DNA from 3 places in the Glutamicibacter sp. MCAF14 genome. Region 3 is predicted to be linked to each of the others. Evidence: riboswitches for the same ligand, from Rfam matches in the RefSeq annotation. Region 3 holds a riboswitch; each other region holds the start of a gene.
What was found. Region 3 has a riboswitch for thiamine pyrophosphate ahead of thiO (glycine oxidase ThiO). Riboswitches for the same ligand answer to the same signal wherever they lie in the genome.
Positions count from the first base shown of each region.

Region 1: linked by a shared signal. The riboswitch ahead of thiC (phosphomethylpyrimidine synthase ThiC) and the one ahead of thiO (glycine oxidase ThiO) in region 3 are both predicted to bind thiamine pyrophosphate.
Region 2: linked by a shared signal. The riboswitch ahead of AB4Y71_RS02685 (ECF transporter S component) and the one ahead of thiO (glycine oxidase ThiO) in region 3 are both predicted to bind thiamine pyrophosphate.

Region 1 is NZ_JBFREO010000002.1:180,995-190,637, forward strand. Features, by position in the region: gene AB4Y71_RS03370 (cystathionine gamma-synthase) at 1-280, shown strand, start outside; gene AB4Y71_RS03375 (hypothetical protein) at 379-795, opposite strand; gene AB4Y71_RS03380 (DEAD/DEAH box helicase) at 1,104-3,020, shown strand; gene thiC (phosphomethylpyrimidine synthase ThiC) at 3,114-4,856, opposite strand; TPP riboswitch at 4,853-4,960, opposite strand; tRNA gene AB4Y71_RS03390 (tRNA-Thr) at 5,161-5,232, opposite strand; tRNA gene AB4Y71_RS03395 (tRNA-Thr) at 5,746-5,817, shown strand; tRNA gene AB4Y71_RS03400 (tRNA-Met) at 5,865-5,941, shown strand; gene AB4Y71_RS03405 (hypothetical protein) at 6,104-6,367, opposite strand; gene AB4Y71_RS03410 (GTP pyrophosphokinase) at 6,632-7,450, opposite strand; gene AB4Y71_RS03415 (DUF2797 domain-containing protein) at 7,645-8,586, shown strand; gene AB4Y71_RS03420 (hypothetical protein) at 8,686-8,961, shown strand; gene AB4Y71_RS03425 (MaoC family dehydratase N-terminal domain-containing protein) at 9,060-9,506, shown strand; gene AB4Y71_RS03430 (MaoC family dehydratase) at 9,509-9,643, shown strand, end outside.
Region 2 is NZ_JBFREO010000002.1:21,030-30,672, forward strand. Features, by position in the region: gene AB4Y71_RS02645 (MFS transporter) at 1-1,053, opposite strand, end outside; gene AB4Y71_RS02650 (Na+/H+ antiporter subunit A) at 1,280-4,249, shown strand; gene AB4Y71_RS02655 (Na(+)/H(+) antiporter subunit C) at 4,246-4,695, shown strand; gene AB4Y71_RS02660 (Na+/H+ antiporter subunit D) at 4,692-6,293, shown strand; gene AB4Y71_RS02665 (Na+/H+ antiporter subunit E) at 6,305-6,931, shown strand; gene AB4Y71_RS02670 (monovalent cation/H+ antiporter complex subunit F) at 6,934-7,200, shown strand; gene mnhG (monovalent cation/H(+) antiporter subunit G) at 7,200-7,604, shown strand; gene AB4Y71_RS02680 (DUF4235 domain-containing protein) at 7,664-7,915, opposite strand; TPP riboswitch at 7,991-8,111, shown strand; gene AB4Y71_RS02685 (ECF transporter S component) at 8,176-8,784, shown strand; gene AB4Y71_RS02690 (ATP-binding cassette domain-containing protein) at 8,781-9,643, shown strand, end outside.
Region 3 is NZ_JBFREO010000002.1:372,737-382,379, reverse strand. Features, by position in the region: gene typA (translational GTPase TypA) at 1-598, opposite strand, end outside; gene AB4Y71_RS04415 (GNAT family N-acetyltransferase) at 746-1,288, opposite strand; gene moeB (molybdopterin-synthase adenylyltransferase MoeB) at 1,320-2,465, opposite strand; gene AB4Y71_RS04405 (thiazole synthase) at 2,462-3,283, opposite strand; gene thiS (sulfur carrier protein ThiS) at 3,286-3,531, opposite strand; gene thiO (glycine oxidase ThiO) at 3,547-4,659, opposite strand; TPP riboswitch at 4,657-4,761, opposite strand; gene AB4Y71_RS04390 (GNAT family N-acetyltransferase) at 4,841-5,806, shown strand; gene AB4Y71_RS04385 (mechanosensitive ion channel) at 5,890-7,110, opposite strand; gene AB4Y71_RS04380 (OsmC family protein) at 7,406-7,837, opposite strand; gene AB4Y71_RS04375 (GNAT family N-acetyltransferase) at 7,869-8,303, opposite strand; gene AB4Y71_RS04370 (alpha/beta fold hydrolase) at 8,371-9,204, opposite strand; gene AB4Y71_RS04365 (lysoplasmalogenase) at 9,195-9,643, opposite strand, start outside.

The DNA of each region.
Region 1 (9,643 bases), 190 kb from region 3:
CGCCAAGAAGCAGATGTCCGGCTTCGGCGGCATGGTCTCGGTGCAGTTCAACGGCGGCGAAGCAGCAGCTCGCAAGATTGCCGAGAGCACCAAGCTGTTCACCCTGGCTGAATCCCTAGGTGGCATCGAATCGCTGATGAACTACCCATCGGAGATGACCCACGCTTCGGTGAAGGGCACCGAGCTGGCAGTTCCAGTGAACCTGCTGCGCCTCTCGGTTGGCATTGAAGACCCGGCCGATCTGATTGAGGATCTGGAAAAGGCCTTCACCAACCTCTAAGGCCAAAGCCAAAGGACCTGAGTTCCGCTGCCTAACGGGCAAGCGGACCTCAGGTCCTTTGTTCTTTCAGTTGTGCAGCCTGCTTGCTGGTGGCCTGCCTACCGGCGGGGCTTGGCGGGCTTGGGATCTACGATCTTGAAGTACTTGTTGCTTGCAGGCATCCACATCAGCACCACGCTGAACATGATGATGGCCGCCAGGATCGAATAACGGCCGAATCGCAGCAGCAACGGCAGTGCGGTGATCAGTCCGACCCAGGACAATTGGGTGCGTGCTGCCCGGTCTCCGGTGAATAAGCGGTAACCCAGCACACAGCAGGCCAGGCCGGCGGCGGCAAAAAGGATGATCAGTGCAATGACCGCGAAGCCCATGGTGGACTGCTGGGTATGCTCATGAACCAGGAAGCCGCCGAAGCCGAGAAAAAGCACTCCGGCTAGGAGCCATAGCATTTGGGCGATGAATAATCCGCCGGGGGTTGGCTCGTTGGGACGTCGTGGAAAAAGTGGTTTCTTCACATGTACAACCCTACGTGTTCCAGCGCGGTGCCCGATCTCACACGCTCTGGACACTGACAATAGTGGTGGGTTCAAGCTAGCATTAAGTGTTCGCGAACATCAGGGTATCCCTCTCGCATCCAGCCCAATTTTTGAGGCCGGAGCCTTCTCGTGTTGTATTTTCCGCAAAGTGTGTGCGGGTCTTTATGTCATAGGGGAGCGCTTGATGAGCGTGACTTGTATCTGACTGTGCAGCCTATACGTCGTTTCTTTTGGGACGGCCAAGGCCTATCCCCAAACGAATGAGGTAATTCTTCGTGTCTTCTGACATGCCCGTAAACACCGACGACAACCAGACCCCAGAAGAGCCAACTGTGCTCTTCTCCGAACTTGGTCTGGATGCCCGCGTGCTTGCATCGCTTGCCGACCTTGGCTACGAAAAGCCATCGCCAATCCAGGCAGCAACCATCCCACTGCTTCTCGAAGGCCGCGACGTTGTCGGTCTGGCTCAGACCGGTACCGGTAAGACCGCTGCTTTCGCACTTCCTGCCCTGTCCCGCATGGCAGAACTGGCTGACACCAATGGTCCAGCCAAGACCCCTCAGATCCTGGTTCTGGCTCCAACCCGCGAGTTGGCCCTCCAGGTAGCCGAGGCTTTCACTTCCTACGCCAAGTACCTGCCGAACTTCACCGTTCTGCCAGTGTACGGTGGCTCGCCATACGGCCCGCAGCTCAACGGCCTGCGCCGTGGCGCCCAGGTAGTCGTTGGTACCCCAGGTCGCGTAATCGACCACATCAACAAGGGTTCCTTGGACCTGTCCAACCTGCAGTACGTTGTCCTTGATGAGGCCGACGAAATGCTGCGCATGGGCTTCGCCGAAGAGGTCGACAAGATCTTGGAAGCCACCCCAGAGGACAAGCAGGTTGCCCTGTTCTCGGCCACCATGCCACGCACCATCCGCCGCATCGCGTCGGAATACCTGCGCAACCCGCAGGAAGTTGCCGTGAAGTCCAAGCAGTCCACCGGCACCAACATCACCCAGCGCTACCTGCAGGTGATGGGCGCCCACAAGCTTGACGCCATGACCCGCATCCTGGAATCCGAGACCTTCGAAGGCGTTATCGCCTTCGTACGTACCAAGATGGCTACCGAGGACCTGGCTGACAAGTTGAAGGCTCGTGGCTTCACCGCTGCCGCCATCAACGGCGACATCCCGCAGCAGCAGCGCGAGCGCACCATCGAGAACTTGCGCTCGGGCAAGATCGACATCCTGGTTGCAACCGACGTGGCCGCTCGCGGACTTGACGTAGAGCGCATTTCCCACGTTGTGAACTTCGACATCCCGCATGACACCGAGTCGTACGTGCACCGCATCGGCCGTACCGGCCGTGCCGGCCGCAAGGGCGACGCGATCTTGTTCATGACCCCACGCGAGAAGTACTTGCTGCGTGCCATCGAGAAGGCTACCCGCCAGCCGGTGACCCAGATGCAGCTGCCTTCGCTGGATTCGGTCAACGACCGCCGTATCCAGAAGTTCACCGATCGCATCGACAAGACCATCAGCGGCCAGGACCTGACTACCTTCCGCGAAATCGTGGAGAAGTTCGCTTCCGAGCACGAAGACCTGGATCAGCTGGAAATCGCAGCTGCGCTGGCTCTGATGGCTCAGGGCGGTCGCCCGCTGCTGATGACCGAACCAGTCATGTCGCCTTCGAAGAAGGCCCGCATGGATCGCCCAGAGCGAGGCGGCGAACGCGGTGAGCGTGGCGATCGTGGTCCACGTGCCCGCAAGACCGCTGCTGAAGGCAACGCCATGTACCGTCTGGCCGTTGGCCGCCGCAACCGCGTGCAGCCAGGCTCGATCGTTGGCGCACTGGCTAACGAAGGTGGCTTCGATTCTTCGGAAATCGGCGGCATCGAGATCCGTTCGGACCACACCCTGGTCGAGCTGCCAGCCGAGCTGACCAAGGACCAGTGGCGTGCACTGTCCAAGACCCGCATCGGCGGCGAAGCCATTGAGCTCGAGCTCGACAATGGCCGCAGCCCACGTCGTGAAGACGACGGCGACCGCGGTGGCTTCCGCGGCGGCCGTGGCGGCGGCTTCGGTGGCGGTCGCAGTGGCGGCGGACGTGGCGGCTTCGGCGGTGGCCGTGGTGGCGGACGTGGCGGCTTCGGCGGCGGCGGACGCGGCGGCAAGGATCGCTACAGCGATTCGGGCCGTAGCGGTGGACGTCGCGACTACTAAGCCTGTCGCACACTAGCTGAACAGCATTAGATAACGCCCTCGGGGCAAGCATGAAGCTTGCTCCGAGGGCGTTTTCCGTTAACCGGAGCCCGCTTACGGGGCCGGGCTTCCCAACGGGATCTGGTCCCCGAGGTAGACCGTGCCGCCGCTTTCCAAGAACTGCCTGCTCTTCTGCGCCATCCCGGCCAGCGCGGCTTGGGCCTCGGCGGATCCGTACTCGTCACGGATATCCTGGGAAATGCGCATGGAACAGAACTTCGGCCCGCACATGGAGCAGAAATGCGCGGTCTTGGCTGGTTCGGCCGGCAGCGTCTCGTCATGGAATTCCTGGGCTGTGACCGGGTCCAGGGACAGCGCGAACTGGTCATGCCAGCGGAACTCGAAGCGCGCCTTGCTCAACGCATCATCGCGAGCCGTGGCCCCAGGGTGGCCCTTGGCCAGATCTGCGGCGTGCGCGGCGATCTTGTAGGTGATGACGCCGGTTTTCACATCATCCCGGTTAGGCAGTCCCAGATGCTCCTTGGGAGTGACGTAGCAGAGCATCGCGGTGCCGTAGCGGGCGATCTCGGTGGCGCCGATGGCGCTGGTGATGTGGTCGTAGCCCGGAGCGATATCGGTGACCAGCGGGCCCAGCGTGTAGAACGGAGCCCCATCGCACAGTTCCTGCTGGCGCTCCACATTCTCGCGCACCAGGTGGAACGGGATATGCCCCGGTCCTTCCACCATCACCTGAACGTCGTACTTCCAGGCGCGCTTGGTCAGCTCTGCCAAGGTGTCCAGCTCGGCGAACTGGGCGGCGTCATTGGCATCCGCAATGGAACCAGGGCGCAGCCCGTCGCCCAGCGAGAACGCCACATCGTACTGCGCGAAGATCTCGCACAGCTCATCGAAGTGGGTGTAGAGGAAATTCTCCTGATGGTGCGCCAAGCACCAGCCTGCCATGATGGACCCGCCGCGCGAGACCATGCCGGTGACGCGGTTGGCGGTCAGCGGGATGTAGCGCAGCAGCACTCCGGCGTGGATGGTCATGTAGTCCACGCCCTGCTCGCACTGCTCAATGACGGTGTCCCGGAAGATCTCCCACGTCAGTTCATTAGCTTCGCCATTGACCTTCTCCAGAGCCTGGTAGATCGGCACGGTGCCGATGGGCACCGGCGAATTGCGGATGATCCACTCGCGGGTGGTGTGGATGTCATCTCCGGTGGACAGATCCATGACCGTGTCCGCACCCCACTTGGCTGCCCACTGCAGCTTGGAGACTTCCTCGGCGATGGAGCTGGTCACCGCCGAATTGCCGATATTCGCATTGATTTTCACCAAGAAGGCCTTGCCGATGATCATCGGCTCGGATTCCGGGTGGTTTATGTTCGCCGGGATGATGGCCCGGCCGGCCGCAAGCTCGCTGCGCACCAGTTCGACATCGCATTCTTCGCGTATGGCAACATAGCGCATTTCCGGGGTGATGATCCCGGCCCGGGCATAGTGCATCTGGGTCACACGGGCTGCGCTGACGGCCCTTCGCGGAGGCGCCGAGCGTCCGGCCCACTCTGCGCTGGCGGTGCCTCTGCGAACCGCAGAGCGTCCGTCATCGTGCAGATTGCGTTCTCGACCCTCATAGGTTTCCACATCCCCGCGTTCCAGGATCCACGGTTCGCGGAAAGGCTGCAATCCTTGGGTGGGTTCGCTTCCCGGTCCGCTGGTGCGATACACCTGCAACGGTTCATTTAGCTCGCCATTGGGGGAGCCAGCCAATTGGATCTGGGTGACGGGAACGGAAATTCCCTCAGACACGCGGTAGGCAAGGGTGTGGGCAAGGTGCTGTTCAAATTGTTCCACTGGGGAAACTCACTTCCTTCGCCGGCATTACCCGGACAGGTTCAACGGTCGCGGACGGCGATAGTCCGATCTCAGCCCTTGCCAGGGCACCCGTGTGGTCGCGATCAACTTAGCACGATTTCTGCCAGAAAAGACAGCAGCGCTGCACAAATTATGGATGTGAAGAAGCAGCGGTCCAGAAGATGGGAAGTGGTTTCACTCTCGCTGGCAGCTGGGAAACAGGCTGCTGTGGGGCGTAGTGGGAGAAACTTTTGGGGAAACGAAAAGAGAGACAATCTGCAATCAGATTGTCTCTCTTATTTCGAGCCCCCTGCCGGAATCGATCCGGCGACCTCGTTCTTACCAAGAACGCGCTCTACCACTGAGCTAAGGGGGCAACAGGTAAATACTTTACACAGGTTTTTAAGGTTTGCAAAATCCGCTGAGAATTTGTTGCTGACGTCACAACATCACTACTCAGGTTGCGTTTGGTGCATAGATACCCGAGTGTGAAATTAGCTGGGTAGTGAAAGGAATTTGAGGCATTCAGCATCTTAGAAAAGATCTTTTTCTTGCTTTGATGCTCCGGGCGCCCACCGCGGCTTCGTGCAGGGGTTTGCTGCCGATGGGAACGGGTTTCCCGTCGGGCGTCAGGACGGTTGCTGGGCAAAGTCACCTGATCATCGTTCGAGGCATGCGGTCTAGTGCAAAAGCGCTAGTGAGCCCAGGGAATTACCAAAGTGAGCATCGTCACCCAAGCCCTTTTTGTGCCACTCATAGTTCTACGTCGCATGGGCCCTGCATGTAAATTAGCACTGACTAGGCCTTATTCGTTTTGGATGGGCCATTCCTATGGGCGAGTTGGCCGATTTTTCTTTGCTGGGAAATCCGTGTAGAGTATTTACTCGTTGCCCCCTTAGCTCAGTGGTAGAGCGCGTTCTTGGTAAGAACGAGGTCGCCGGATCGATTCCGGCAGGGGGCTCTGAGTGAGAAGCTTTCTTGGCTTCTACTGGATTGCTTCTCACTTGTGGCGGCGTAGCTCAGCTGGTTAGAGCGCACGACTCATAATCGTGAGGTCCCGGGATCGAGTCCCGGCGCCGCTACCAAATGAAGACCCGCAGCTTTTGCTGTGGGTCTTTTTTGGATTTCAGGCACTCAGGACAAATCGGGCCCCTAAGTAAGGTCTGGAGAATTCTTGAATTTTTCGCCTGCTTGCTTGCCTGCCAAGTGATTCGTTTGTGAATCACCTGGCAGGTGAAGATCGCTTCTTATGGCTTTGGCTTGCCCAGTGCGTTGACTGCATCGCTTATCGTCGCGCCGCGGTGCTGCTGCCGGTAGGCTTTGACATCTTTCGGGTCAAGATCACTGGCATCCACAGTGACTTTTTGCTGTTTGTCGCGGAACCAGAACCACCCCATCAAAGCCCAGCTGCCAAGCAAGAGGCCATAGATTGGTTCATCGGATACCACGATGAGAAGTGCTGCCAGGAGAGCCAACGTCAAGATTGCCATTTCGCGTGCTGCTTTGCTCATCGAATGCCCCTAACTAATGCCTGCCGCCTCGAATCGAAAAACTATACTGCGCGGTCGTGGTCCCAAGGGTTCATGAATGTTCCAAGTTGCTTGAGGGGGTGATGTCCAGCCTCATGCCCGGATATTCCCACTCTATGAATTAATATGCGTCTTGTAAATCCTACTTTTGTGGGAGGAAACTTCTGGATTCGAGCAGTGGTTCTGCTTGGGCAAACCGCGGTAACCGAACACAAGAAATTACCGGGAGCACCGTATGGGCGGGAACTAGCTTTTTGACCCGGTGGACTTGCGCTTCTCCGCGCTTGATTCCCTGGCCAACGACAAGAGATTGTCGATTGCCGTGTTGTCGAAATCAGTGTGGCTGGCACCGTCGTGGTCGGCATCGTGGCCATGGACTTCGGTATGCAGCCGTTGCATTCGCATGTCCAAGGTCGTGGCGATTGCGGCCGCTTCAGCAAGCTCGTCCGCAAGACGGGCTGGAACGTCCCCTTCATACTTATAGAAAATCTTATGTTCCAAGCTGGCCCAGAAATCTTGGGCAATTGTGCGGATCTGCACTTCAACGACAACATTGACCGGCCCGTCGGACAAGAACACCGGAATCTCGATAATCGCGTGCACGCTCTTGTAACCGTTGGATTTTGGATTCTTGATGTAATCCTTGATCTGGATGACCTTCAGATCACTTTGAGAAGTTAGCGTGTTCAAGACCTTGTAGATGTCCTTCACGAAGCTGCAGGTGATGCGCACTCCAGCAATATCACTAATATTTTCCCGAATGATCGGCAAGGACGGAGCGATATTCCGCTTGCTCACCTTGCGCATGATGCTTTCAGGAGTTTTCACCCGTGAAGAAACATGCTCGATCGGGTTGTATTTATGCAGATACAAGAACTCTTCACGCAGAATTGAAACTTTAGTCAGCATTTCATCGACGGCGAATTGGTACTCCATCATGAAACGCTGGAAATCGTGATGGAACGCTTGTGCCATTTCCTGGAGCTCGGCAGGTGTTGCTTGCTTTGCAAGGGGAGCCGCAAGCGCTGCGTGAGACTCCTGATCGTGTTCGGCTGAAATTCTCAATCACCTCTGCGAATAGTTTTCATCCCAGCAAAGTAGAACTCACTGGGACTTCAGCCTAGTGCGCCCTCCTAAGAATTAGGCAAGAACAAGTAGAGAATTTGGCCAACTGGATTCTTGGGGCGCTTCGCAGGCACTTTAGAGTTCAGCGCAGCGGTGCTCTATCGTTGACTGGGTAACTGTGCGGAAAGGTATTGATGGAACTCGCTAGCGACTTTCGGCAGCTTTGCCACGGAATCAGCTTTTCCGAGCATGAGCCAGCGCCGATGCTTCGACTGCGGCAAGCAGCAAACTGGCGCACCGATTATCTGGAACCCAATCGTGTGCTGAGCCTGGAAATTGGCGACCTCAAATTCTGCCTGGGCTACGTCACGATGAACAAGGACGGTTCACGCAACACCTTGCCGTGCCCTAAGACCAAGGCCTTGCGCACCGGTACCCAATGCGATCGCTGCCGCCGGATGGACCAGACGAAGTTCATGCACCATTTCCACAAGACCGGTGAAGCTCCCGAGGGACTGCGCAAATATCTGGAGCAGCCGCATTTCTTGTATATCGCCAGCTTCGCCCATGGCGTGACCAAGGTCGGAACGACCTCTACGAAGAGCAAATGGAGCCGACTGGCCCAGCAGGGTGCGGTCATTGCCCGCTATGTTGCGCGTGCCTCAGATGGTGCGGCAATTCGAATTCTTGAAGATTTGGTGACTAAGCATGTGGGTCTGAGCCAGCAGGTTCGGCAGAAATCAAAGATCAAGGGGTTGAGCAGCTGGGAGCTGGACTACGCGCAGCTTGACGCCATCAATTCTGAAGCTGCCGAACGTGCACGGGAGTTCCTCGGATCCCAGCGCGGACTGGACACCTATGGCGTTGAATTACGCGACGAACTTTGGCAGCAGCCCTCCTTCGCCAAGCCGGTCATTGAAGCCTGGGATTCCCGTTCGTTGCATGCGTGGAGCAGCGTGCTGCCGGGCAGCACGGTGAATCTGCGTATCCGCGGGGTGCTGGGGCAAAGCATCCTTGCCGACAGCGGCGAGAACACCACGCTGCGCTTGCTTGATGCCGCAGAGCTGAAAACCCGCGCCGTGGCAGTCATAGAACAGCATGGTGACTTCAAAGAAGAGCAATCCGCATTGTTCTAAGCGTGCCACGCACCGAGCAGATGGTTTGTCGGGGGAGTCACGCGGAAATACCGCGCCCGCAATGAGAGCTGGCGCTGGGTGCTGAACTAGACTTGACCCATGACCAACACTCCTTGGGAATCAGCTTCCTCGCTCTATAAGAAGCTCGTCTTTATTGCGGTAAGCGTGATGGGCGCAGGCATCATCCTAGCTATCGTCGGCGCAAACATTCCTTCACTGCCCCTGGTGTATATCGCTATCGGGATCATGGTCCTCGGGATGCTCTGCCACATCGCTGGATTGGTAGTGCGTTCCAAGGACGCCCGTGCATGGCGCATCGCCAACGGGCTGGACAAGCCGCGCACCAAAAAGCGTTCTACCGAGACCGGGAAGTAGCTCCGGCAAGATTTGCACATCGTGGCCAGCTGGCTGGACCTGGAGCAGAATCCAGACCGGTGCACTGCGCTCACCAAGAACAACGTTCAGGAGAATCCATGGGCATCAACCCTGACCTGGTAGGGCGCATTTACCCTGCCGGCCAGTCCTACCAAGTAGGACGCGAAAAAATCCGCGAATTCGCCACCGCGGTGAAAGCCACTAGTCCGGCGCACTTCGATGTAGAAGCCGCCCGCAAGCTGGGCTTCAATGACGTCGTTGCCCCGCCAACTTTTGCGATCATCATCGCCCAGCGTGCCGACGCTCAGCTGATCGCCGACCCCGCCAGCGGCATTGACTTCTCCCGCGTGGTGCATGCTGACCAGCGCTTCACCCACCACCGCCCTATCGTTGCCGGTGATGAACTGCTCGCCGAGCTGTACGTGGACCAAGTCCGCGAAATGGGTGCCGGTGCCATGATTACCACTCGTGCAGAAATCACCACCGTGTCTGGCGATAAGATCGCCACCACCACTTCATCGCTACTGGTACGAGCAGAGGACTGATCATGATTGAATTCGAAAGCCTCGAAAAGGGCCAGATCATTGGTTCGCACACCGTGCAGGTCAACCGCGCCGACCTCGTGCGCTACGCAGGTGCCTCGGGGGACTTCAACCCGATTCACTGGAATGAGCGCTTCGCC
Region 2 (9,643 bases), 350 kb from region 3:
GAAGAGGCACAGGAGCAGGCCGAAGATCCAGAATCCGCTGGCTTCGGGGGAGAAGAAGACTCCAGCCCCGGCAACCAGCAGGCCGATCAGCGAGCCGACAATGACAGCCTTAGGACCGAGCCAGTCATCGACACGGCCACCCAGCACTGCTCCCAGGGCGGCAACCACGTTGCCGACGATCGCGAAGATGATTACTTCAGTCATGGTGAAACCAAAAGTGCCAGCGGCGATGACCCCGCCAAAGGTGAAGATGGCAGCCAAGCCGTCACGGAACACCGCCGAGGAACATAAGAAGAACAGCAAGTTGCGGTCGCTGCGCCATAGCTCCATGATGTTTTTCAGCAGCACCTTATAGGACTGCGATAGCGGGATTTTCTTCGAGGTGCTGGCCGGAGCCTCGGGGATCACGAGGAACAACGGCAGGGCGAAGAGCAAGCACCACCCTGCGGAGAACAACGCCACCCAGCGCAGGTTCAAGGATTGGTCGGTGCTTGCTCCGGGCCAGTCCACGATTGGCTGGACGAAGCCGAAGAGCACCAGAGCCAGAGCGAGGATGCCGCCGACATAGCCCATGCCCCAGCCGAATCCGGAGACCTTGCCCACCGTCGCCTTGGTGGAGATCTGGTTGAGCACCGCGTTGTAGTTCACGCCGGCGAATTCGCTGAACACCGACATGGCCGCGATCAGGATTGCGCCGAACCACAGGTAGGACGGGTCGGGGTAGACGAAGAAGCAAGCTGCGCAGATCGCTACGAGAATCAGCGTATTGACGATGATCCACAGCTTGCGCCGTCCAGCCACATCGGCCCGGAGCCCGGTGATCGGCACCAGCAAGGCGATGGCCACTCCGCCGATGGCCAAGGCCTGGGAAAGCACTAAGGAGGCGTAATCGGTGTCGCCGAATAATTCGCTGGTCAGATAGACGGTGAAGACGAAAGTGATCATGACAGCGTTGACCGCTGCTTGGCCCCAGTCCCAGCTGGCCCAAGCCCAGGTGTACTTGTTAAGCCACTTTTCCCTAGCCACTAGTGGCTGGCCCTGTGTGATTCCCATGCTGGCATCGTACCGGCAACGGGTAATCAGTAGCTGAATAGGAACGTCTTTTTGGAAAATAAAGTGAGAATCCGAAAATCAGCTAGTTGCGGAAAACAAGGGAAATGTTCCATAAACGCCACATTTGCGCAATTGCCGTACGCTTCCGGCTGATAAAATCAGAGTCTCAAGCACTTTCTCAAGTGCTTTGGTTACTCTGCCCACCACCAGCCGACAGAGGAGACGCGTGCTAATAATTCTCGTTGCGCTGTTTGCGACCGCCGTTTTGTGCCCCTTGATTTTCCGGGTTCTCAAAAGAAACGCTTTTTACGTTGTAGCGGCCGTTCCCGCAGTGGGATCCGTTTGGTTGTTGACGCGCATGCCGGCGGTTCTTGCTGCCGATAATTCCTTGCCCAACGGTGCACCCAATGCCCCTCCGTCGGTGCAGATGGAGTGGATTCCGGGGCTGAATATCGCCCTGAATTTCCGTTTGGATTCTCTGGCCGCAACAATTCTGCTGCTGATTCTCGGTGTTGGCGCGCTGGTGCTTTTCTATTGCGCCCGCTATTTCAAGAATGATGACCCTCAGATCGGCGGCTTCGCAGCGAAGATGGTGGCCTTCGCCGGTGCGATGACCGGGCTGGTCACCGCCGATGACGTCATCATCATGTTCATCTTCTGGGAAATCACCAGTGTGCTTTCCTACCTGCTCATCGGTTTCAGCCAGGCGCTGATCACCGCACGCCGTTCGGCCATGAACGCGCTGATCATCACCACCCTTGGCGGTCTGGTGATGCTCGCTGGCATCTTGATGCTCGGAGCCGCGGCGAATAGCTACCAGCTTTCGGAAATCATGGCTTCGGCCGATGAACTGGTGGCCCTGGGCAGTTTCACCGACATTGCGGTGGCCCTGATCATCGTCGGTGCGATTTCCAAGTCGGCCCTGGTTCCTTTCCACTTCTGGCTGCCTGGCGCGATGGCTGCACCGACCCCGGTCTCCGCGTACCTGCATGCCGCAGCCATGGTCAAGGCCGGCGTCTACCTGATCGCACGCATGGCCCCGGGCTTTGCCGAGACGACGCTGTGGGTTCCGATGACCGTGGGCATTGGTATTCTCACCATGCTCATCGGCGGCTACCGGGCACTGAAGCAATATGACTTGAAGCTGATCCTGGCCTTCGGCACGGTTTCGCAGCTGGGCTTCATCATCGCGGTCTTCGGCTTCGGCACGGCTGAGGCGGCCTTTGCCGCGCTGGCGATGACCTTGGCCCACGGCCTGTTCAAGGCGACACTGTTCTTGAGCGTGGGCATCATTGACCACAACACCGGTACCCGCGATATCCGCAAGCTGACCGGTTTGCGCCGGGCCATGCCGATCCTGGCCACTACGGCCGGCATCGCCGCGGCCTCCATGGCAGGTGTCCCATTGCTCTTCGGCTTCGTCGCCAAGGAAGCGGTCTACGAAGCGGCCCTGCACCTGGATGCCGGGTGGGGGATCTACGCGCTGGTCGGCCTAGTCCTAGGCGCGGCACTGACCATGGCCTACTCGCTGCGTTTCCTCATCGGTGCCTTCGGGGTGAAGAAAAAGAAGCTGCCGCCACTGGAATGCAAAGCCCCAACCCTGATCTTCTTGGCACCATTGCTGGTGCTTTCGGCCATGACCTTGTTCCTAGGCGTCTACCCGCAACTGGTGGAGCCTTTGGTGATCCACTGGTCAGCGGCTCAGGGCGGTCCGGGAAATATGCACCTGCTGCCATTTGCCGGTTTCAATACAGCGCTGGGACTTAGCGCGATTTCGGTAACCGTGGGCCTGTGCTTCTTCTGGCTGCGCCATCGTACCGACACCGGCGCGCCGCTGCGCCGCATGCTCACCTCGGCCGAGGAACTGTACCGCATGTCGGTGAACGTGCTGGACAAGGTGGCCATTTGGATCACCGGTCGTACCCAGCGTGGTTCGCTGTCCTTCTACCTGGGCGTCATCTTGGCAGTGGTCCTGGTGATTCCGCTGGCCATCGCACTGACCGTCTACACCCCGTGGCCCACCAACTGGATCATCGCCGATCATCCTGCCCAGCTGCTGATTGGTGCGGTGATCATCGCCGGAGCGGTCGTGGCCATTACCGCGCCGAAGCGCTTCATGGCGGTGCTGATGGTGTCGGTGACCGGCTACGGCATGGTCGCGATCTTCGCTCTGCAAGGTGCCCCGGATCTGGCGTTGACCCAGCTTTTGGTGGAAACCATCGTGCTGGTTTCCTTCGTGCTGGCCTTGCGCGCCCTGCCCAAGCGCTTGTGGGTTGGACTGACCCGGATCAAATGGGGCCGCGCCATTTTGGCCATCGCCTTGGCGGTGATGGTGGTGTACATCGCCATCGCCATGATGGCCGCGCGTACCGAAGCACGCATCTCCTTGGCTTGGCCGGAGATGGCGTACACCGAAGGCTACGGCAAGAATATCGTCAACGTGGCGCTGGTGGACATGCGTGTGTGGGATACCTTCGGGGAAATCACCGTGCTGGCCGCCGCGGCCACCGGTGTGGCATCGCTGATCTTCGCCGGACGCAGCTTCGGCAGCCGGGTCCGCGCCCATGAAGTCGCCCCGGGCACCATCGATTCGGGTTCCGAAGCGATCGGCACCAAGGAATCGAAGGAAACCGAGCTGCGCATTGCACGTCGCTTTGCCAGCAGCTCCAACCAGGACTGGCTGATGGCCGGCAGCACCCTGGTCGCTGAACGCCGCTCGATCATTTTCGAAGTCGTCACCCGACTGATCTTCCACACCGTGTTGATCATGTCCGTCTATGCGCTGCTCACCGGGCACAACACCCCCGGTGGCGGATTCGCCGGAGGGTTGATCGCGGGTCTGGCACTGACCATCCGCTACCTGGCCGGCGGCCGCGTGGAGCTGTCCGAATCGATGCGCATCGCACCGGGCATGCTGATCGGCGGGGGCATCGCCCTGGCTGGACTGGCCGGGGTCGTGCCGCTGCTGCTGGGCGACGAGATCTTCACAACGTACGCGGTGGAATTCTGGTTCTTCGGAGATCACAAGTTCGTCACCTCGACCATTTTCGACATTGGAGTGTACCTGGTGGTTCTGGGCCTCGTGCAGGATGTACTGCGCTCGCTGGGCAGTGAAATTGATTCGCTGTCCGAAGGCCGCAGCCCAGTGGATCGCCATGATGCGATCCAGGCCTCGCGGACGGGAGTTGGACGATGAGCGTGAACATCACCTTCCTGGTAATCACCGGCGTACTGCTGGCCGCCGGCTTCTATCTGGTGCTTGAACGCACCCTGACCCGCGTGCTGTTGGGCATCATGCTGCTGGGCAACGGCATCAACCTGCTGATCCTCACCAGTGGCGGACGCCGCGGAGCCGCGCCGCTGTACAACCCGCAGCTCAGCGGCGATGAGTATTCCGATCCGCTGCCCCAAGCACTGATCCTGACCGCGATCGTGATCACCTTCGCGGTGACCGCATTCTTGCTCGCGATGATCTACCGGTCCTGGACCTTGACCAGCGCCGATGAGTTCACCGATGACACCGAAGATATCAAGGTCTCGCAGAAGACCGCCTACGACGAAGAGGAAGACTCGCCAGTGGCTGAGGACACGACCGAATTCGTCGATGAAGAAGGCCGCCCGGTTCGAGAGGGGGAAGAGTGAATTTTCTGGACCTAGCCCCCTTGGCCGTGGTGCTGCCGATCTTCGGCGCAGGCGCCGCGTTCCTGGCCCGTCGCCAGGTACGCGTCCAGCGGCTGATCACCATCGGCATCCTGGTGCTGACCCTGGTGCTCGAAGCGGGCATGATGGCCGCGGTGTGGGGCGGAGAAAGCTACGCCATCCACATCGGCGGCTGGGACTCGCCCTTCGGCATCGCGCTGATGGTCGACGGGTTCAGCTCCTTCATGCTGCTGGTCTCCACCGTGGTTTCGCTGGCCGTGCTGCTGTTCGCCACCAGCCAGGGCCTGGCCGACGGCGATGAGCCCGGACCGGTCTCGATTTTCCACCCGGCCTACCTGATCCTGCTGGCCGGCGTTTCCAACGCCTTCTTGGCCGCGGACCTGTTCAACCTGTACGTCGGATTCGAAATCCTGCTCACCGCCAGCTACGTGCTGCTGACCCTGGGCGGCACCGCCGAACGCATCCGCGCCGGTACCACCTACGTGGTGGTGTCCGTAGTTTCCTCGGTGATCTTCTTGATGGCCATCGCGATGATCTACGCGGCCACCGGTACCGTGAACATGGCCGACCTTGCGCTGAAGCTGCCCGAACTGGGCCAGGGTCCGCAGCTGATTTTGCATGTGCTGCTGCTGATCGCCTTCGGCATCAAGGCCGCGGTCTTCCCGCTGTCCTTGTGGCTGCCGGACTCCTACCCGACGGCACCGGCCCCGGTGACCGCGGTGTTCGCCGGGTTGCTGACCAAGGTGGGCGTGTACGCGATTATCCGCACCGAAACCCTGCTCTTCCCGGGTGGTGCGGTGAACGCCGGACTGCTGGTGGTGGCGGCGCTGACCATGGTCATTGGTATCCTCGGTGCGCTGGCGCAGACGGACTTCAAGCGCATGCTGTCCTTTACGCTCACCAGCCACATCGGCTACCTGATCTTCGGTGTGGCCGTGGGCGGGCCGCTGGCCATCGCCGCGACCGTCTACTACGTGGGCCACCACATCATCGTGCAGACCTCGCTGTTCATGGTCGCCGGGCTGATCGAACGCCGTGCCGGCAGTTCGAATGTCACCCGGCTCGGTTCGCTGGCCAAGCTTTCCCCGGCGCTTTCGCTGTTGTTCTTCATTCCGGCCATCAACCTGGGCGGCATCCCGCCGTTCTCCGGGTTCCTGGGCAAGTTCGGGCTGCTTCATGCGGCCGCGCAAGAGGCTGATGCGCTGACCTGGATCGTGATCGGTGCCGGGCTGCTCACCAGCTTGCTGACCTTGATGGCGATCATCCGCGTGTGGGCCCGGGTGTTCTGGCGCCGTGCCGCTGATGCCGAAGTTCCCAACCAGGGGCTGGTCGCCGAAGCGACCCGGGTGGCCGATGAGACCCTGGCCGGAGGAGGGCAGAACCCCCGACTGGGTTTGAAGCTGGCCAAGTCCCTGGAAGCCGAATCCCTGCCGTGGGGCATGCGTTATGCCACCGGTTCGCTGGTGCTTGCAGGTATTGCGCTGACCGTCTTTGCCGGACCGATCTTCGAATTCTGTGAGCGCGTGGCCGTGGAACTGATTGCCCGCGAACCTTATATCACTGCGATCTTGCCACTCTGATTGGAGGGATGATGCCGAATAGGAATTTTGAACCGCGCGACCAGCGTATCGATGATGCGCTGGATACCTCCGGTGTGCGCCACCGCGCGACATTCAAGCAGGAATGGCCGCTGCTGCTGTTGCTGCTCTTCGTCTGGGGCGCCCTGTGGCAGGACTTCTCGCTGGGCAACATGATCTTCGGCGCGGTCATCGCGCTGGTCATCGTCAACCTCTTCCCGCTGCCGCCGGTGGTCCTGTCCGGACGCATCAACCTGTGGTACTGCCTGAAGCTGTTCATCTGGTTCATGGGCCAAGTGGTCGTGGCCAGCTTCCACGTGGCCAAGCTGGCCATCGCCAACGGCAAGAAGACGCACAGCGCCATCATCGCGGTGCCGCTGCGCACCGGCTCGGATCTGATCGTGATGACCGTGGGCCACGTGCTCACGCTGATCCCGGGTTCGTTCGTGATCGACGTGGACCGCAGCTCATCGACCCTGTACCTGCACTACATCGACATTGAATCTCCGGCAGATGTGGAGAAAGCCCGGGCGGCCATCCGCGACATCGAGCGCCGGCTGATCATGGCCATCGGCAGTCCGGATGAGTACGAAGCGATCAAGAATGAATGCGGACCGGACTTTGCTGCGAGGAAGGAATAGACATGATGGACATCGTCATTTGGATCTGCGGCATCATGCTGTGCCTTGGGGCCGTAGCTTGCCTGGTCCGCGTGGCCAAAGGCCCGTCGATTCTTGACCGGGTGCTGGCCCTGGACGTGATGTTGCTGATCATCTCCGCCGCGCTGTGCCTGGAAATGGTTTTGCACAAGCACACCGACTACCTGTTGTTCGTGGTGGCCGCCTGCATGCTCGGCTTCATCGGCTCTGTGACCGTCTCGCGCTTCGTTTCGGATCAGAGGAACGCCTAATGGATCTCTTCCTCGATATTCTTGTCGCGATACTGCTGGTCGTGGGCTGCCTGATGTCTTTGATTGCCGGTATCGGCCTGCTGACCTTCCCGGATATGCTCACCCGCATGCATGCCGCGACCAAGCCGCAGGTGCTCGGTTTCCTGCTGATCTTCGCCGGACTGGCCATTCATCTGCGCAGCTGGGCGGTGATCCCGGTGCTGGTCCTGGCCTGGGGAATGCAGCTGCTGACCGCACCTGTTTCTGCCCACATGATCGGCCGATCCGGCTACCGCACCAAGCACGCGGCCAAGGAGACACTCTTCTCCGATGAGTTGAGCCTGGTCGTGAACAAGGTCAATTCCACTCCACCAACCGAAGCCACTCCGATCACCAAGGACCAACCCGGAGAAAACCAGAATTAAACGCAAAGCGGGAGCCACGCAAATATCGCGGCTCCCGCTTCATGGCTTAATGCCGATGCCTACTTAGTGAACTTGGCAACAACCTTGTTGGCGCTGCGGTCTGCAACGGTCTGCATGATCGCTGCCACCAGAGCGGAGACCACGGCAAAGCCCAGTGCCTTACGGAATGAAGCTTCAGCTGCTTCGTCAGTGCCCTTGCGTGGCGCTTTGCTGCCGGTGGCCTTCAACCAAAGGAAATCAACTAGCTTGCCGCCGAGAATGCCTGCACCAACGGTGATGCCGGTGGTGACAAGTTTCTGCACTTTATCCATTTTTTCCTCACGATCAAGGTCTTGACTTATCGTTCCTCTGCCCAGCATACCTGCGGTATGGTGGGGGAGCAGTATTTTTTCCGACAGGGGAGCGTCAGACTTTTTAAAAGTCGCAAGACGCTGAGAGTGCGATAGATCGCAGACCCTCGAACCTGCCCCGGCTAGTACCGGCGAAGGAAGTCGAGCATCTCGGATGCGGATAGGCATGGGAACATGCCCTCATTCCGTCCATCTCCCCTCCTTGCACAGGAGGAGTAACAATGAACGAAACAGTATCGAAGCAGCGTACCGGCTGGCGTGTAGTTGACATCGTGGTCGCCTCGGTGATCGCAGTAGCTTCAGGGGTCATCTTCTGGGCATGGAGCGCCGGATATGGCCTGTTCTCACTGGCTTTTGCCGCATTCCCACCAGCTACCGCACTGCTCACCGGCATGTGGCTATTCCCAGCGGTGCTCGGTGCGCTGATCATCCGCAAGCCAGGAGCCGCGATCTATTGCGAGTTGCTGGCCGCTGTCGTTGAAGCGTTGCTCGGCTCGCACTATGGCTTGACCGTGCTGATCTCCGGAGCGGTCCAGGGCTTGGGTGCAGAACTGGTCTTCGCCGCATTCCGCTACCGCAAATGGAACCTGGGCGTTGCACTGCTGGCAGGCCTGCTCTCCGGGCTGTTTGCTGGATTTTCCGAGGCCTACATCATGGCCTACTACGTTGAGTACACCGCGGGGATGAAGATCTTCCACGTGATCGCCACCGGTGTTTCCGGACTGATTGTTGCCGGTCTGCTGTCCTGGCTGGCCACTCGTGCCCTGGCCAAGACTGGAGCACTGAGCGCGCTGGCCAGCCGGCGTGCGCACTTGGAAAGCTCAAAATGAGTTTCGTTGCCAATTCCGGGGCCGCCAGTAAAACCCAGCGTGGGGCGGCAATTACCGCAACAGGCTTCGGGTGGCAGCACACCGAACGGCACCAGCCGGCTATCTCCGGGTTGGATCTGCAGATCCACGCCGGAGAAAAGGTGCTGCTGGTCGGTCCTTCAGGTGCCGGCAAATCGACACTGTTGCACGCCATGGCAGGATTGCTCGAAGCCGATGAGGCCGAGCAGGTATCCGGGCGTCTGCTCATAGACGGGTCCGATGCCTTCAGCCGCACCCATCCGGTGGGGCTGATGCAGCAGGATCCAGAAACTCAGGTGGTGCAAAGCCGGGTCGCTGATGATGTGGCTTTTGGTGCGGAGAACCTCGGGATTGATCCGCAGGTGATTCGCCAGCGCATCCCCGAAGCGTTGAACGCGGTGGGGCTGGGCGCGTTGGCTCATGATCACCGAACTCAGGAACTCTCTGGTGGGCAGAAGCAGCGGTTGGCCCTGGCCGGCATTCTGGCCATGGAGCCAAGCGTGATGCTGCTCGATGAGCCCACTGCCAATGTGGATCCGCAAAGCATCGAGCTATTGCGCGATGCGGTACTGAACGCGGCCCGGATATCGGGGGCCACCTTGATCATTGTCGAGCATCGTCTTGATGCCTGGGCGCAACATGTCGACCGGGTGATCGTGCTGCAGCCTGGTGGGGGAGTCGCGCATGATCTGGACCCCCAGCAGCTCTATACGGACGCCACGGTGCGCAACGAGCTGGCGGCTGCCGGGCTGTGGATCCCCGGATACCTTCCACAGGTAGCCGCTGCAGCCAACGAGCCAGGTCCAACGCTGCTTGAAGCGCGGCAGCTGGTCTCTGCACG
Region 3 (9,643 bases):
GCTGGTTCATCGAAGCGTAGCCGGCCTTGCCCGAGGCGAAGACGACAGGTACGTTCAAGATCGCATCCAGATCCAGGTCTGGAGCTTCATCAGCCAGGTCCGAAGCCAAGCCCAGCAGCAGGTCCATGGAGTCGGAGATAACGCCATCGATGCGGGAGTCCGGGCGGTCGGTCTTGTTGACAACGATGATTACTGGCAGGTTTGCGCTCAGTGCCTTACGCAGCACGAAGCGGGTCTGGGGCAATGGACCCTCAGATGCGTCGACGAGCAGAACAACGCCGTCAACCATCGACAGACCGCGCTCCACCTCGCCACCGAAGTCGGCGTGGCCTGGGGTGTCGATGACGTTGATGGTCATCTTCTTGCCCTCGGCTGCTGGGCCGTTGTAGAACACGGTGGTGTTCTTAGCAAGAATGGTGATGCCCTTCTCGCGTTCCAGCTCACCTGAGTCCATCACGCGATCTTCGGTTTCACCATGGCTGTCGAATGCGCCAGTCTGCTGGAGCATTGCGTTGACGAGGGTGGTCTTACCGTGGTCAACGTGTGCAACGATGGCTACATTGCGAAGTTCATCGCGAGTAATGGTGTTTGCTGACATGCGTGAAGGCTCACTTCCGCTCGAGAATTTGGGTCTATGGAGTCGGGGCCAAAGTCGACCCAACAATCCAGTTTACGCGCTCGAGACTCATAGTCTGTTGATCTGTGTCAGAACATACAGGAATTTCATGTACCAGTCGCGAAAAATTCAGCGGATTGACCGCGTTGAAATCCAAAACCGCAACTTGCTGGGCCCATCACTGACTTCAATTTCGGGAAGTTCCGCGTCCAGCAAGCCACCGCAACTTTCAATGGTGGATTTTGAGGCAATGTTATCGGAATCACAAGTTACGAGCGCATGTTCAATTTCCGCTTCGCGAAGTTCCTGCAATCCGAATTTACACAGTGCCCGTGCCACACCAAGACGACGATACTCGGGAATTACACCATAGCCGATATGTCCGCCGACTTGAAGCAGGCCTTCATTGAGCTCGTATCGAAGTGAAACTCGCCCCACCAGATCGCCCTGGTCAAAGGCCGCGAACAACCCCGAGCGCACCCACCCTTCCGGGATGTGCTCACCGCGGCGCCCCGCACTCATCCGGTAGATGTAGTCTTCCCAATCCTCATCGGCAGACCAGGTAGGCAAGAACTCGAAGTCTTCGGCAATTAGCTGGTGATGCGCATCGATTGCCTGCTGTTCGTCTTGGCTTTCCAATTCGCGGATTTCCAGCGCAGCTCCCAATCTCATGCGTTAAGTATGCCAGTGCAGAATCTTCCGTTCAGTAGGCCAGGTCGCGCCCCTGCACTTGTTTCACCCATTCCAGGGTTCCGCCGCTGAGGCTGTAGACCGGAATGCTTGATGTCGGGCCGGATGCGAAGTTCTGCGCGGCTTGATAGGAGCGTGCACCGGTCTTGCACACGAACACGATTTTCGACGCGCTACGGGCCAGTTCTGCGAGCTCGTCTTCGTGCAGCTGCGCCAGCGGCACATGCTGGCTATGTGGAATCGCCACGATTTCGCGTTCCCAGCCTTCGCGTACATCCACGACCAAGACCGCTTCTTGCGCTTCCATTTCGGTCAATTGCCCAACGCTCAGCTCCAGGTCTTGTTTTTCAATGCCGCACGCCGCAGCCTGGTACTGTCCTAGCTCGACAACCGGTTCTCGCTTTGGATCCTTGGAGAAGGACAAGGTCCGCACGCTGGCATCCAGTGCGTCATAGAGCCAGAGCTTGCCGCTGAGGGTAGTGCCGACACCGGTGATGAGCTTCAAAGCTTCGGTGCACATCACCGAACCGATCACTCCGCACAGGGCGCCAAAGACTCCACCCTCGGCACAGCTGGGCACAGAATCCGCATCGGGAATTTCTGGGAACAGGTCTCGCAGCATCGGTCCGGTGCGCGGATCAAATACGGAGACTTGTCCGGAGAATTGGAATAGCGTGCCCCAGACCAACGGCGTGCCGGTAATTTCCGCGGCGTCATTGGACAGGTACCGGGTCGCGAAATTATCGCTGCCGTCGATCACCAGATCATAATCGCTGAATAGGGCCACGGCGTTGGTTTCGTCCAGTTTCTGCGCCACGGTGGTGATCCGGACATGCTGGTTCAGTTCATGGGCCAGCCGCGGCACGGAATCAACTTTCAATCGCCCCACGTCGTGTTCGCGGTGCATGATTTGGCGTTGCAGATTCGACAGTTCAACCCGGTCATCATCCACCACGCCCAGGGTGCCGACACCTGCGGCAATCAGATAGCTGGCGATGGGGCTTCCCAGTCCCCCGGCCCCGATGACCAGCACCTTGGCATTGGCGATAAGCCGTTGGCCTTCTGCGCCAACTCCAGGCAGGGTCAAGTGCCGCGAATAGCGCGCCAATTCGGCCGGTTCCAATTCGGCACCAGCAGAGACCAGGGGTGCCCGGGTCATGAGAAGTCGCCGATCAGGGTTTTCATCATGCCCTCGGCTGGCGAGGAGGCCAGCGCGGTCTCGCGTCGAGGAATGCGCCCTGCCAGCCGTGCGGCTCGGCCGGCCCGCACAGCATCGCGCATGGCGGCTGCCATCAGGGGTGCATTGTGCGCCCGGGTGACTGCACTGGCGAGGAGTACCGCGTCGCAGCCTAATTCCATTCCCAGGGCCGCATCCGAGGCCGTTCCCACCCCGGCATCGAGGACCACCGGCACATTTGCGCGTGACACGATGGTGGAAATGTTGTGTGGATTCAAGATTCCCAGACCTGAGCCAATGGGGGCACCGGCTGGCATGATGGCGGCCACCCCTGCATCTTCCAAACGCTGGGCCAGGGCAGGATCATCATTGGTGTAGGCGAACACTTCAAAGCCGTCGGCGGCTAATTGCTCGGCAGCTGCATGCAGTTCCAGCGGATCGGGCAGCAGCGTGTGCTCATCGGCAATGACTTCGAGCTTGATCCAGTTGGTCTCCAATGCTTCACGCGCCAGGTGCGCGGTCAGAATTGCATCACGGGCGGTAAAGCATCCGGCTGTGTTAGGCAGCGGGATCACGTTGTTGCGCTGCAAGAGTTCATAGACGCTGCCGGCTCCGGCTGCCGAGAAGTGGCGGATGGCCACGGTGGTCAGTTCGGTGCCGGAGACTTGCAGCGCGGTTTCCAAGGTGGCAAGCGAGGTTGCTCCCCCGGTGCCCAGGATCAAGCGGGAGGACAGGGTGCGCCCGGCGATCTGGAAGGGATCGGTTTGGCTGTCTAATTCGGTGATGTTTTGCGTTTCCATGCTTAGCCTCCTTGGGCGGCGGTAACGAGTTCAACGCTGTGCCCTTGGGCCAGCAGGCAGGTATTCCACGCGCTTCGTGGGACAACGGCCCCATTGACCGCGGCTGCGATTCCCAGCTTGCTGCCGTCTACTGCCAGCGAGTTGTCATCCATTTCCTTGCCGATGCTCGTGCTGATCAGTTCGCGCAGGGTCGTGCCTTCGGCCAGGTCTACTGGCTGGGAATTGAAGTTGATGCCGATGGTTTTCATAGCTGCGTGCTCCATTCAATGAGTGCTCAGAGTAGTTGTCGTAGCAAAGCGGTGCGGGTTCACTGCCAAGTCGAATTGCCCAGGTTCTGCGCCATCGATGAGGTCGGTGGTCATCCGGGCGCCCAACGGGGTCAAGAGGACACCGTGGCGGGAATATCCGGTGCTGAGAACCAGGCCCGGATCAAGGCGGCCAATCAGCGGCCGGTCATCCGGGGTGGCTGGACGGGCTCGGGCTGTGGCTTCGTTCAAGGTGCACTCGCTGATCCCGGGAACCAGCTTGCGGGCATTGTCCAGCAGGTTGTGCATGGCCCCGATGTTCACTGCCGGTTGCGCATCTTCGCGGACACTGGCGCCAAGCACCAGGCTGCCGTCCTTTCTCGGGACCAAGTACACGTTGTCCCGGTGCACGATGCCGCGGATGGTGCGGGTAATCAGCGGAGGTCCTGCAGGTCCTTGGATCCGCAGGATATCTCCATAGACCGGGCGCAGCGGAAGATGCGGGAGGCCTTGAACCGTGCCAAGCCCGGTGGCAAGGATGGTCTGGTCAGCTTCGAGGATCCGGCCTGTTACGGTGCGAACCCCGACGGTCCGCTCCCCTTTAGTGAGCAGCGTCTGCACGGATTCTTCAATGAGCGACGGACGCAGGTGCGCCAGCAGGATCTTGAGAACTGAGCGCGGGTCGACCTGATGGTCTTCTTCGCACAGGACCGCGCCTGCGATATTGGCGGCCAACGCCGGTTCGAGTTTTCGTGCTTGGCTTGGCAACAGCTTTTGCGCACACAGTCCAAGGGATACTTGCAGCTCTGCCAATTCATGTAATGCTTCGCGGTCAGCAGGCTCGGCAGCGACAACCAGCGTGGAGTTTTGCAGGTAGTCCGGCCGGTGCCCGGTCACGGATTCTATGCGTTCAATAAATTGTGGATAGGCTGCATTCGATGCGGCGAGCAGCTGATGCAGCTCACCGTGGCCCCAATTGGTTTCAGCTGCCGGAGCGAGCATTCCTGCCGCTGCATAGCTGGCGCCGTGGCCCGGACCCGGATCGATAAGCGTGACGGTGTGAGCTCGGGATTGGAGTTCGAATGCGATAGCCAGGCCAATAATTCCGGCACCAACGATATTGACATGCACAAGGGCACGCTTCCTTCCTACGGCGGCATGACCCGCATCAGGTGTAGCGGTCGGCTCGGTGCCCTCTCAGCCTGGTCAATTCAGGCTCCCGCGGATTACTGCGATTATAAGCATGAGCTAGCTCATAATGTCGAACTTTATTGCCACTAGTTCCGTCATCTTCTGTGATGTAGTTACTGGTATGGATTTTCAAGACTTCCCTGTAGCTCTTCGGCTTGATTCTTCGCTGGCCCAAGTCATCATCGACTTGGAGCAAGAACTGCTGGATCCAAGTCGCCGGAGCAGCGTCGAGGAATTGAAGCGGCTCTTGCATCCTTGGTTCCGCGAGGTTGGAGCCAGCGGACGGAACTATGACCGGGAGAGCATCATCGCCCAGCTGGCCATGGAACCCATTCGACAGTCGGGCCCGTTGAAGGTGGCGAACCCGGTGGCGTTGCAGCTGGCAGGGCACCTGGTGCTTTTACGCTGGCACTTGCATGCCGAGGTGAGCAGCGAGCGCAGTTCGCTGTGGATCCTTGAGCAGGATCGCTGGCAGATGATCTTCCATCAGGGCACCACCAGCAGCGCACAGATCCCTGCTTCTACTCCAAAAGCTGAAGCGGCTGCGAGCGCAGGAGATGAATTTTGTGTGCGTCCACTTGAACCATCTGATGCAGCAGCGGTGTTCGAGGCATTTTCTTCAAACCCTGATATGAAGCGCCAAGGCGATGCCGATACCCCGCAGAAAGCTCACGCGTATGTCCAAGCGCTGCTTGAGGATAGGAAACGCCAGCGGGCACTGGCGGTGACCATCGAAGATCGGTTGGTTGGCTTGGTGTGCGGGACGGTGAACCATTCCAATGAGAACGCGTGGGTTTGGTATTGGATGAACCAGAAGTACCGTGGCCGATCACTGGCTACCCGTGCTGTGGCGAGTTTGGTGGATTATCTTTTCGGCGAGTTGGGTCTCTACCGCTTGGAGCTTGGACTGCGGGCAAATAATCCCAGTTCAAAGCACGTGGCCGAAAGCAATGGTTTCCTGCGTGAGGGAATCGAGCGGGGCAAGTTCTTGGTGGATGGCAATCGCATTGATGTGTATACCTATGCTCGGTTGCGCACCGACCCGGCACCGGCAGTGAACGCGCTGCCGTGGAGCAGGCAACCGTAGCGTGCTGAAATTCAAAAAAGCCACGGAATCCAAAATTGGATTCCGTGGCTTTTTATCTGTCCCTCAAGTTCTGTGATTGATAGTTAGATACCAGGGGTTGACGATGGTGGCATCGTATTCGGGCCGTCGTTGTTCTTGCTTGCTTCCATCTTGGTCAGCGTGCGTGCGGCTGCATCGCGTCCGCCAAGTCCAAAGGCCAGCGCTGCTGCCAGTGCTGCACCGATGACAATTGCGCCGAAGGCCATGTTGATGATCGAATCGGCGATACCCATGTACTTCAGGCCCATCGCTACGAACAGCGCAATTGCTGTGTAGCGGATGATCTTTGAAGCGGTGGTGTCACCCAAGAACCGTCCGATGACATTGGCGATGACGAAACCTGCGGCAATGATTGCTGCGCCGAAGATGATCTTGCCACCCAGGGCCAGGATCTCGTTGAGGATGTTGGTGATCGCTGGGAAGTTCAGCATCTGAGCTGCCATCACGCCGAAGAACAGCACGATAGCGATCTTGACGATGCCGGCAATGATTCCCGATGCGCTCTTGCCTTCGGGAACAATGCCCCACTGGGCCACGACCGAGTCGGTACCCACACCGTGAAGAGTGGTTTCAAGCAACTGACCGACGAACTTGGCAATCAGGATACCGACTGCCAACAGAGCCAAGGCCATAATGACCTGTGGGATTGCGGTGAAGACCAGCTGCAGCATCTGCTGAGCAGGATCCGAAATTGCCGCGATTCCCAGTACCTGCAGGGCCGAAATTGCCACGACCAGCAAGATCAAGGCGAAGACGATGTTGGAAATGATGTCAACGATCTTCGCTTGGGATTCGCGTGACTGGACTCCATCTACAGGTTCGCCGCGCGGGGTGACTTTGCGGACCAAGCTGCTGAAGTCTACGGTTCCCAACGCGGTCTTCAATAGCTGGCGAACGATATTTGCGATCACGTAGCCGATGAAGAAGATGAAGCCTGCACCGATGAGGTTTGGAATGAAGGCCATTACGCCGCCGAGCAGACCCTGCACCGGCGAGAGGACTTCAGATAGTGCGAAGACTTGCAAGATTGCTACCAGGCCAAAGAGCCAGACAATCAACCCTGCAACCTTGCCGAGGGATTGGCCTATCTGCTCTCCGTCATTGCCCTGCTTTTGCAGGAACTTCACCCTAGTCACCAGTTTGGCTGCAGCCCAACGAACTATGCGCGCAACAAGCCACGTAATGATGAGGATGATTAGCGCGATGCCAACCTTTTGTAGCATCGACGCCCAGTCGATATTTCCTAAAACGTTCTCAGACTGCATTGCTGCTCCTTCAACGTAGGGACAATCCGACCCTACGATGAAGTTCCAACACTGACTAGGGCAAAGTCCAATACCCCCAGCTTGATTCAATAGACTTTCACAGGTTGAATTGCGAAAACCTTATGAAATATTAGCTGATTGCACGAAATCCGCAATATGTGCCCTATGCCACAACTGATTCACGCAATGTTAGAAAGTTCCACGCACAGCTAGAACCCCTGAATTGCCTTGGAATCTCTTGCAGATTCGGCCGTTGCCCTATATCAAGCTAAGAATTGCGAAAATTTCCCTACGCTTAGTCGATAACTTCGCTCTGCACGGCGGCCCCAAGTTCAACCGTCCGTGAAACTGTGCAGTACTTGTCATGGGACAGCTTGACGATGCGTTGGATCATGCCAGCGGCTTTGCGTCCTTCTTCGGTATCCGGGAACTTCAGATCGAAACCAAGATGGATGTCTTCCATCCGGCTCGCAGAGTCTTCGGTGACCTTGTAGCCGCTGGCCTTGACTTCAAATTTCTCTGGTTCGCTTCTGCGCGTAGTTGCCACATCCACGTCGATGGAAGAGCATCCTGCAATGGCGGCAAGCAACAGCTCAACGGGGGTCAGCAGACCCTCGCCCTGGCCGAATTCAAGGCTGGCACCTGATTCAAGGCTGGTGGCTTTGTACTTGCGCGCTTCGAGGCGCTCGATGTTGACTTCACGGATTTCACGGCTATTTTCGCTCATGAAACTATGGTGCCACGATCTGGGGAGCAGATTATCCGTGGCGCAAGATGACGCGTTGCTCCGAAGCTTCTGCGTCCGAGGAAATCAGCTTGAATCCGCAGGTGCCAAAAAAATCGATGGCGTGCCGACGCTGGCTATCGAGATGAACACTAACGCCCGGAGTGGTGGCAATGATTTGTTCCAGCAAGACTCGGCCCACGCCTTTTTGCCGATCACTGTGACTCACCCAGAGCAATTCAATCTGTGTCGGGCCCCAGGCAGCAAAGCCGACAATGCGCTGCCCTTGCTGCGCGATTCTAATGGACACCGATTGGCTGTAGATTGCCTCCAAAGCCACGGCCACGGCATCGATATCGGCCGCGGAGAGGAAATCTCCTCGCCGTTCCACCGAACCGCGCCATATGTCCAATAGGTCAGGCACTTCATCTACGCTTTCGAGCTCGCGCAGCACGAGTTCTTCTTCCATGCCTTATTCCTTCGTGCTCTGGCAACAACCGTACTTGCTGATTCGAAATGTAGCCGGATGCAAGCGATTACTCAAATTTCTCCGGCTCCTTGCGTACCTCGCGTTCTGGGAACAGGCCACGGATGTTGCCAATGCGGCAGGACCAGTCCTGTAGTTCGAAGGCTACTTGCTCGGGTTGCTCAAGATGCAAGTTATGCCCAGCAGGATCAAGCACCACCATGCGCATCGCAGGATAACGGTGCGCGAGCCGTTCTGGATCCTGATATCCGGTGACGTGGTCTTGTTTGCCGCACAGGATCGAAACGGGGATGTTCAGTTGGCTCTCGCGGTTCACGGGCAAAGTGTCCAGGACGTAGCGTCTGGAGAGCTTGGCCATGGCCCGCAAGTTCGCGCATTCCAAACCGGGCAGAACCCACGAGACGAAGCGCTTCCAGGTCTGGGGTGACTGAATCACGGCAACCTCTTGAAATAGCTGTGCCTGTTTCGGTTCAAGCTGGGCAATTAATTGCGGATCTTCCACGAGTACCTGTGCTTCGGGAAGGGTCCGCCTCGCGTTATCAGGGAAGACCGCCGGTGCCAGGAGGAATAGGCCTTGGACTTGGTTGGGGAAACGGTCGGCCATTTCCTGGCAGAGCAAACCTCCAAGGGAGTTGCCCAGCAGGGCGAACTTCCCAGTTCCCGCGATGCGCTTGATTCGTTCTTCCAGCCATGTCGCAAGCTCAGGCAATCCCCCGGTGCCATCCAGTGGCGGGCACGTACCGAAGCCGGGCAAATCAATAAAGTGCAGGTCGAAAATTCCGGCTTCTTCCAGCACCGGCTCCAGCGGTTTGAGAATACGGTGGTCCACTCCATTGCCATGCACCAGGATCAACGGGATCTTGGCTTCTGGTGCTAACGGCATGGATTCTTTTCCTTCTGGTGCTGCTCGGTTCTCGTTGCGGCAATTCCTATCATCGCCTGTCCAACCACGTAGGTGAGCATAATCCAAAATCCCATTCCGGGGATGTCAAGGGTGGTGAAGGATCGTAAGGCGATCAAGGAATCGGATAGGAAGAATATCGCCCCGCCGCAGCCAGCGAGCACCCCCAGCCCAGTGCCGAAAATGGCCATCGCCGTCAGCGCCACTCCATAAATGAGCACCGGGACCAGCAGTGCCCCGGCCCCGGGCGCACACAGAAGCACTAAAACTGTGAATGCGCCGAGATATGGAGTTGTCATCCACCAGTGCCGCATTACGGAGGATCTCCAGTACCTGGCCAGCGCCGCGATGTAGAAGAACTGGGCGATGAGGAAGCTGCCGACCATGGCCAGGAATCCTTGGTCGCCCTCCATGAACCGTG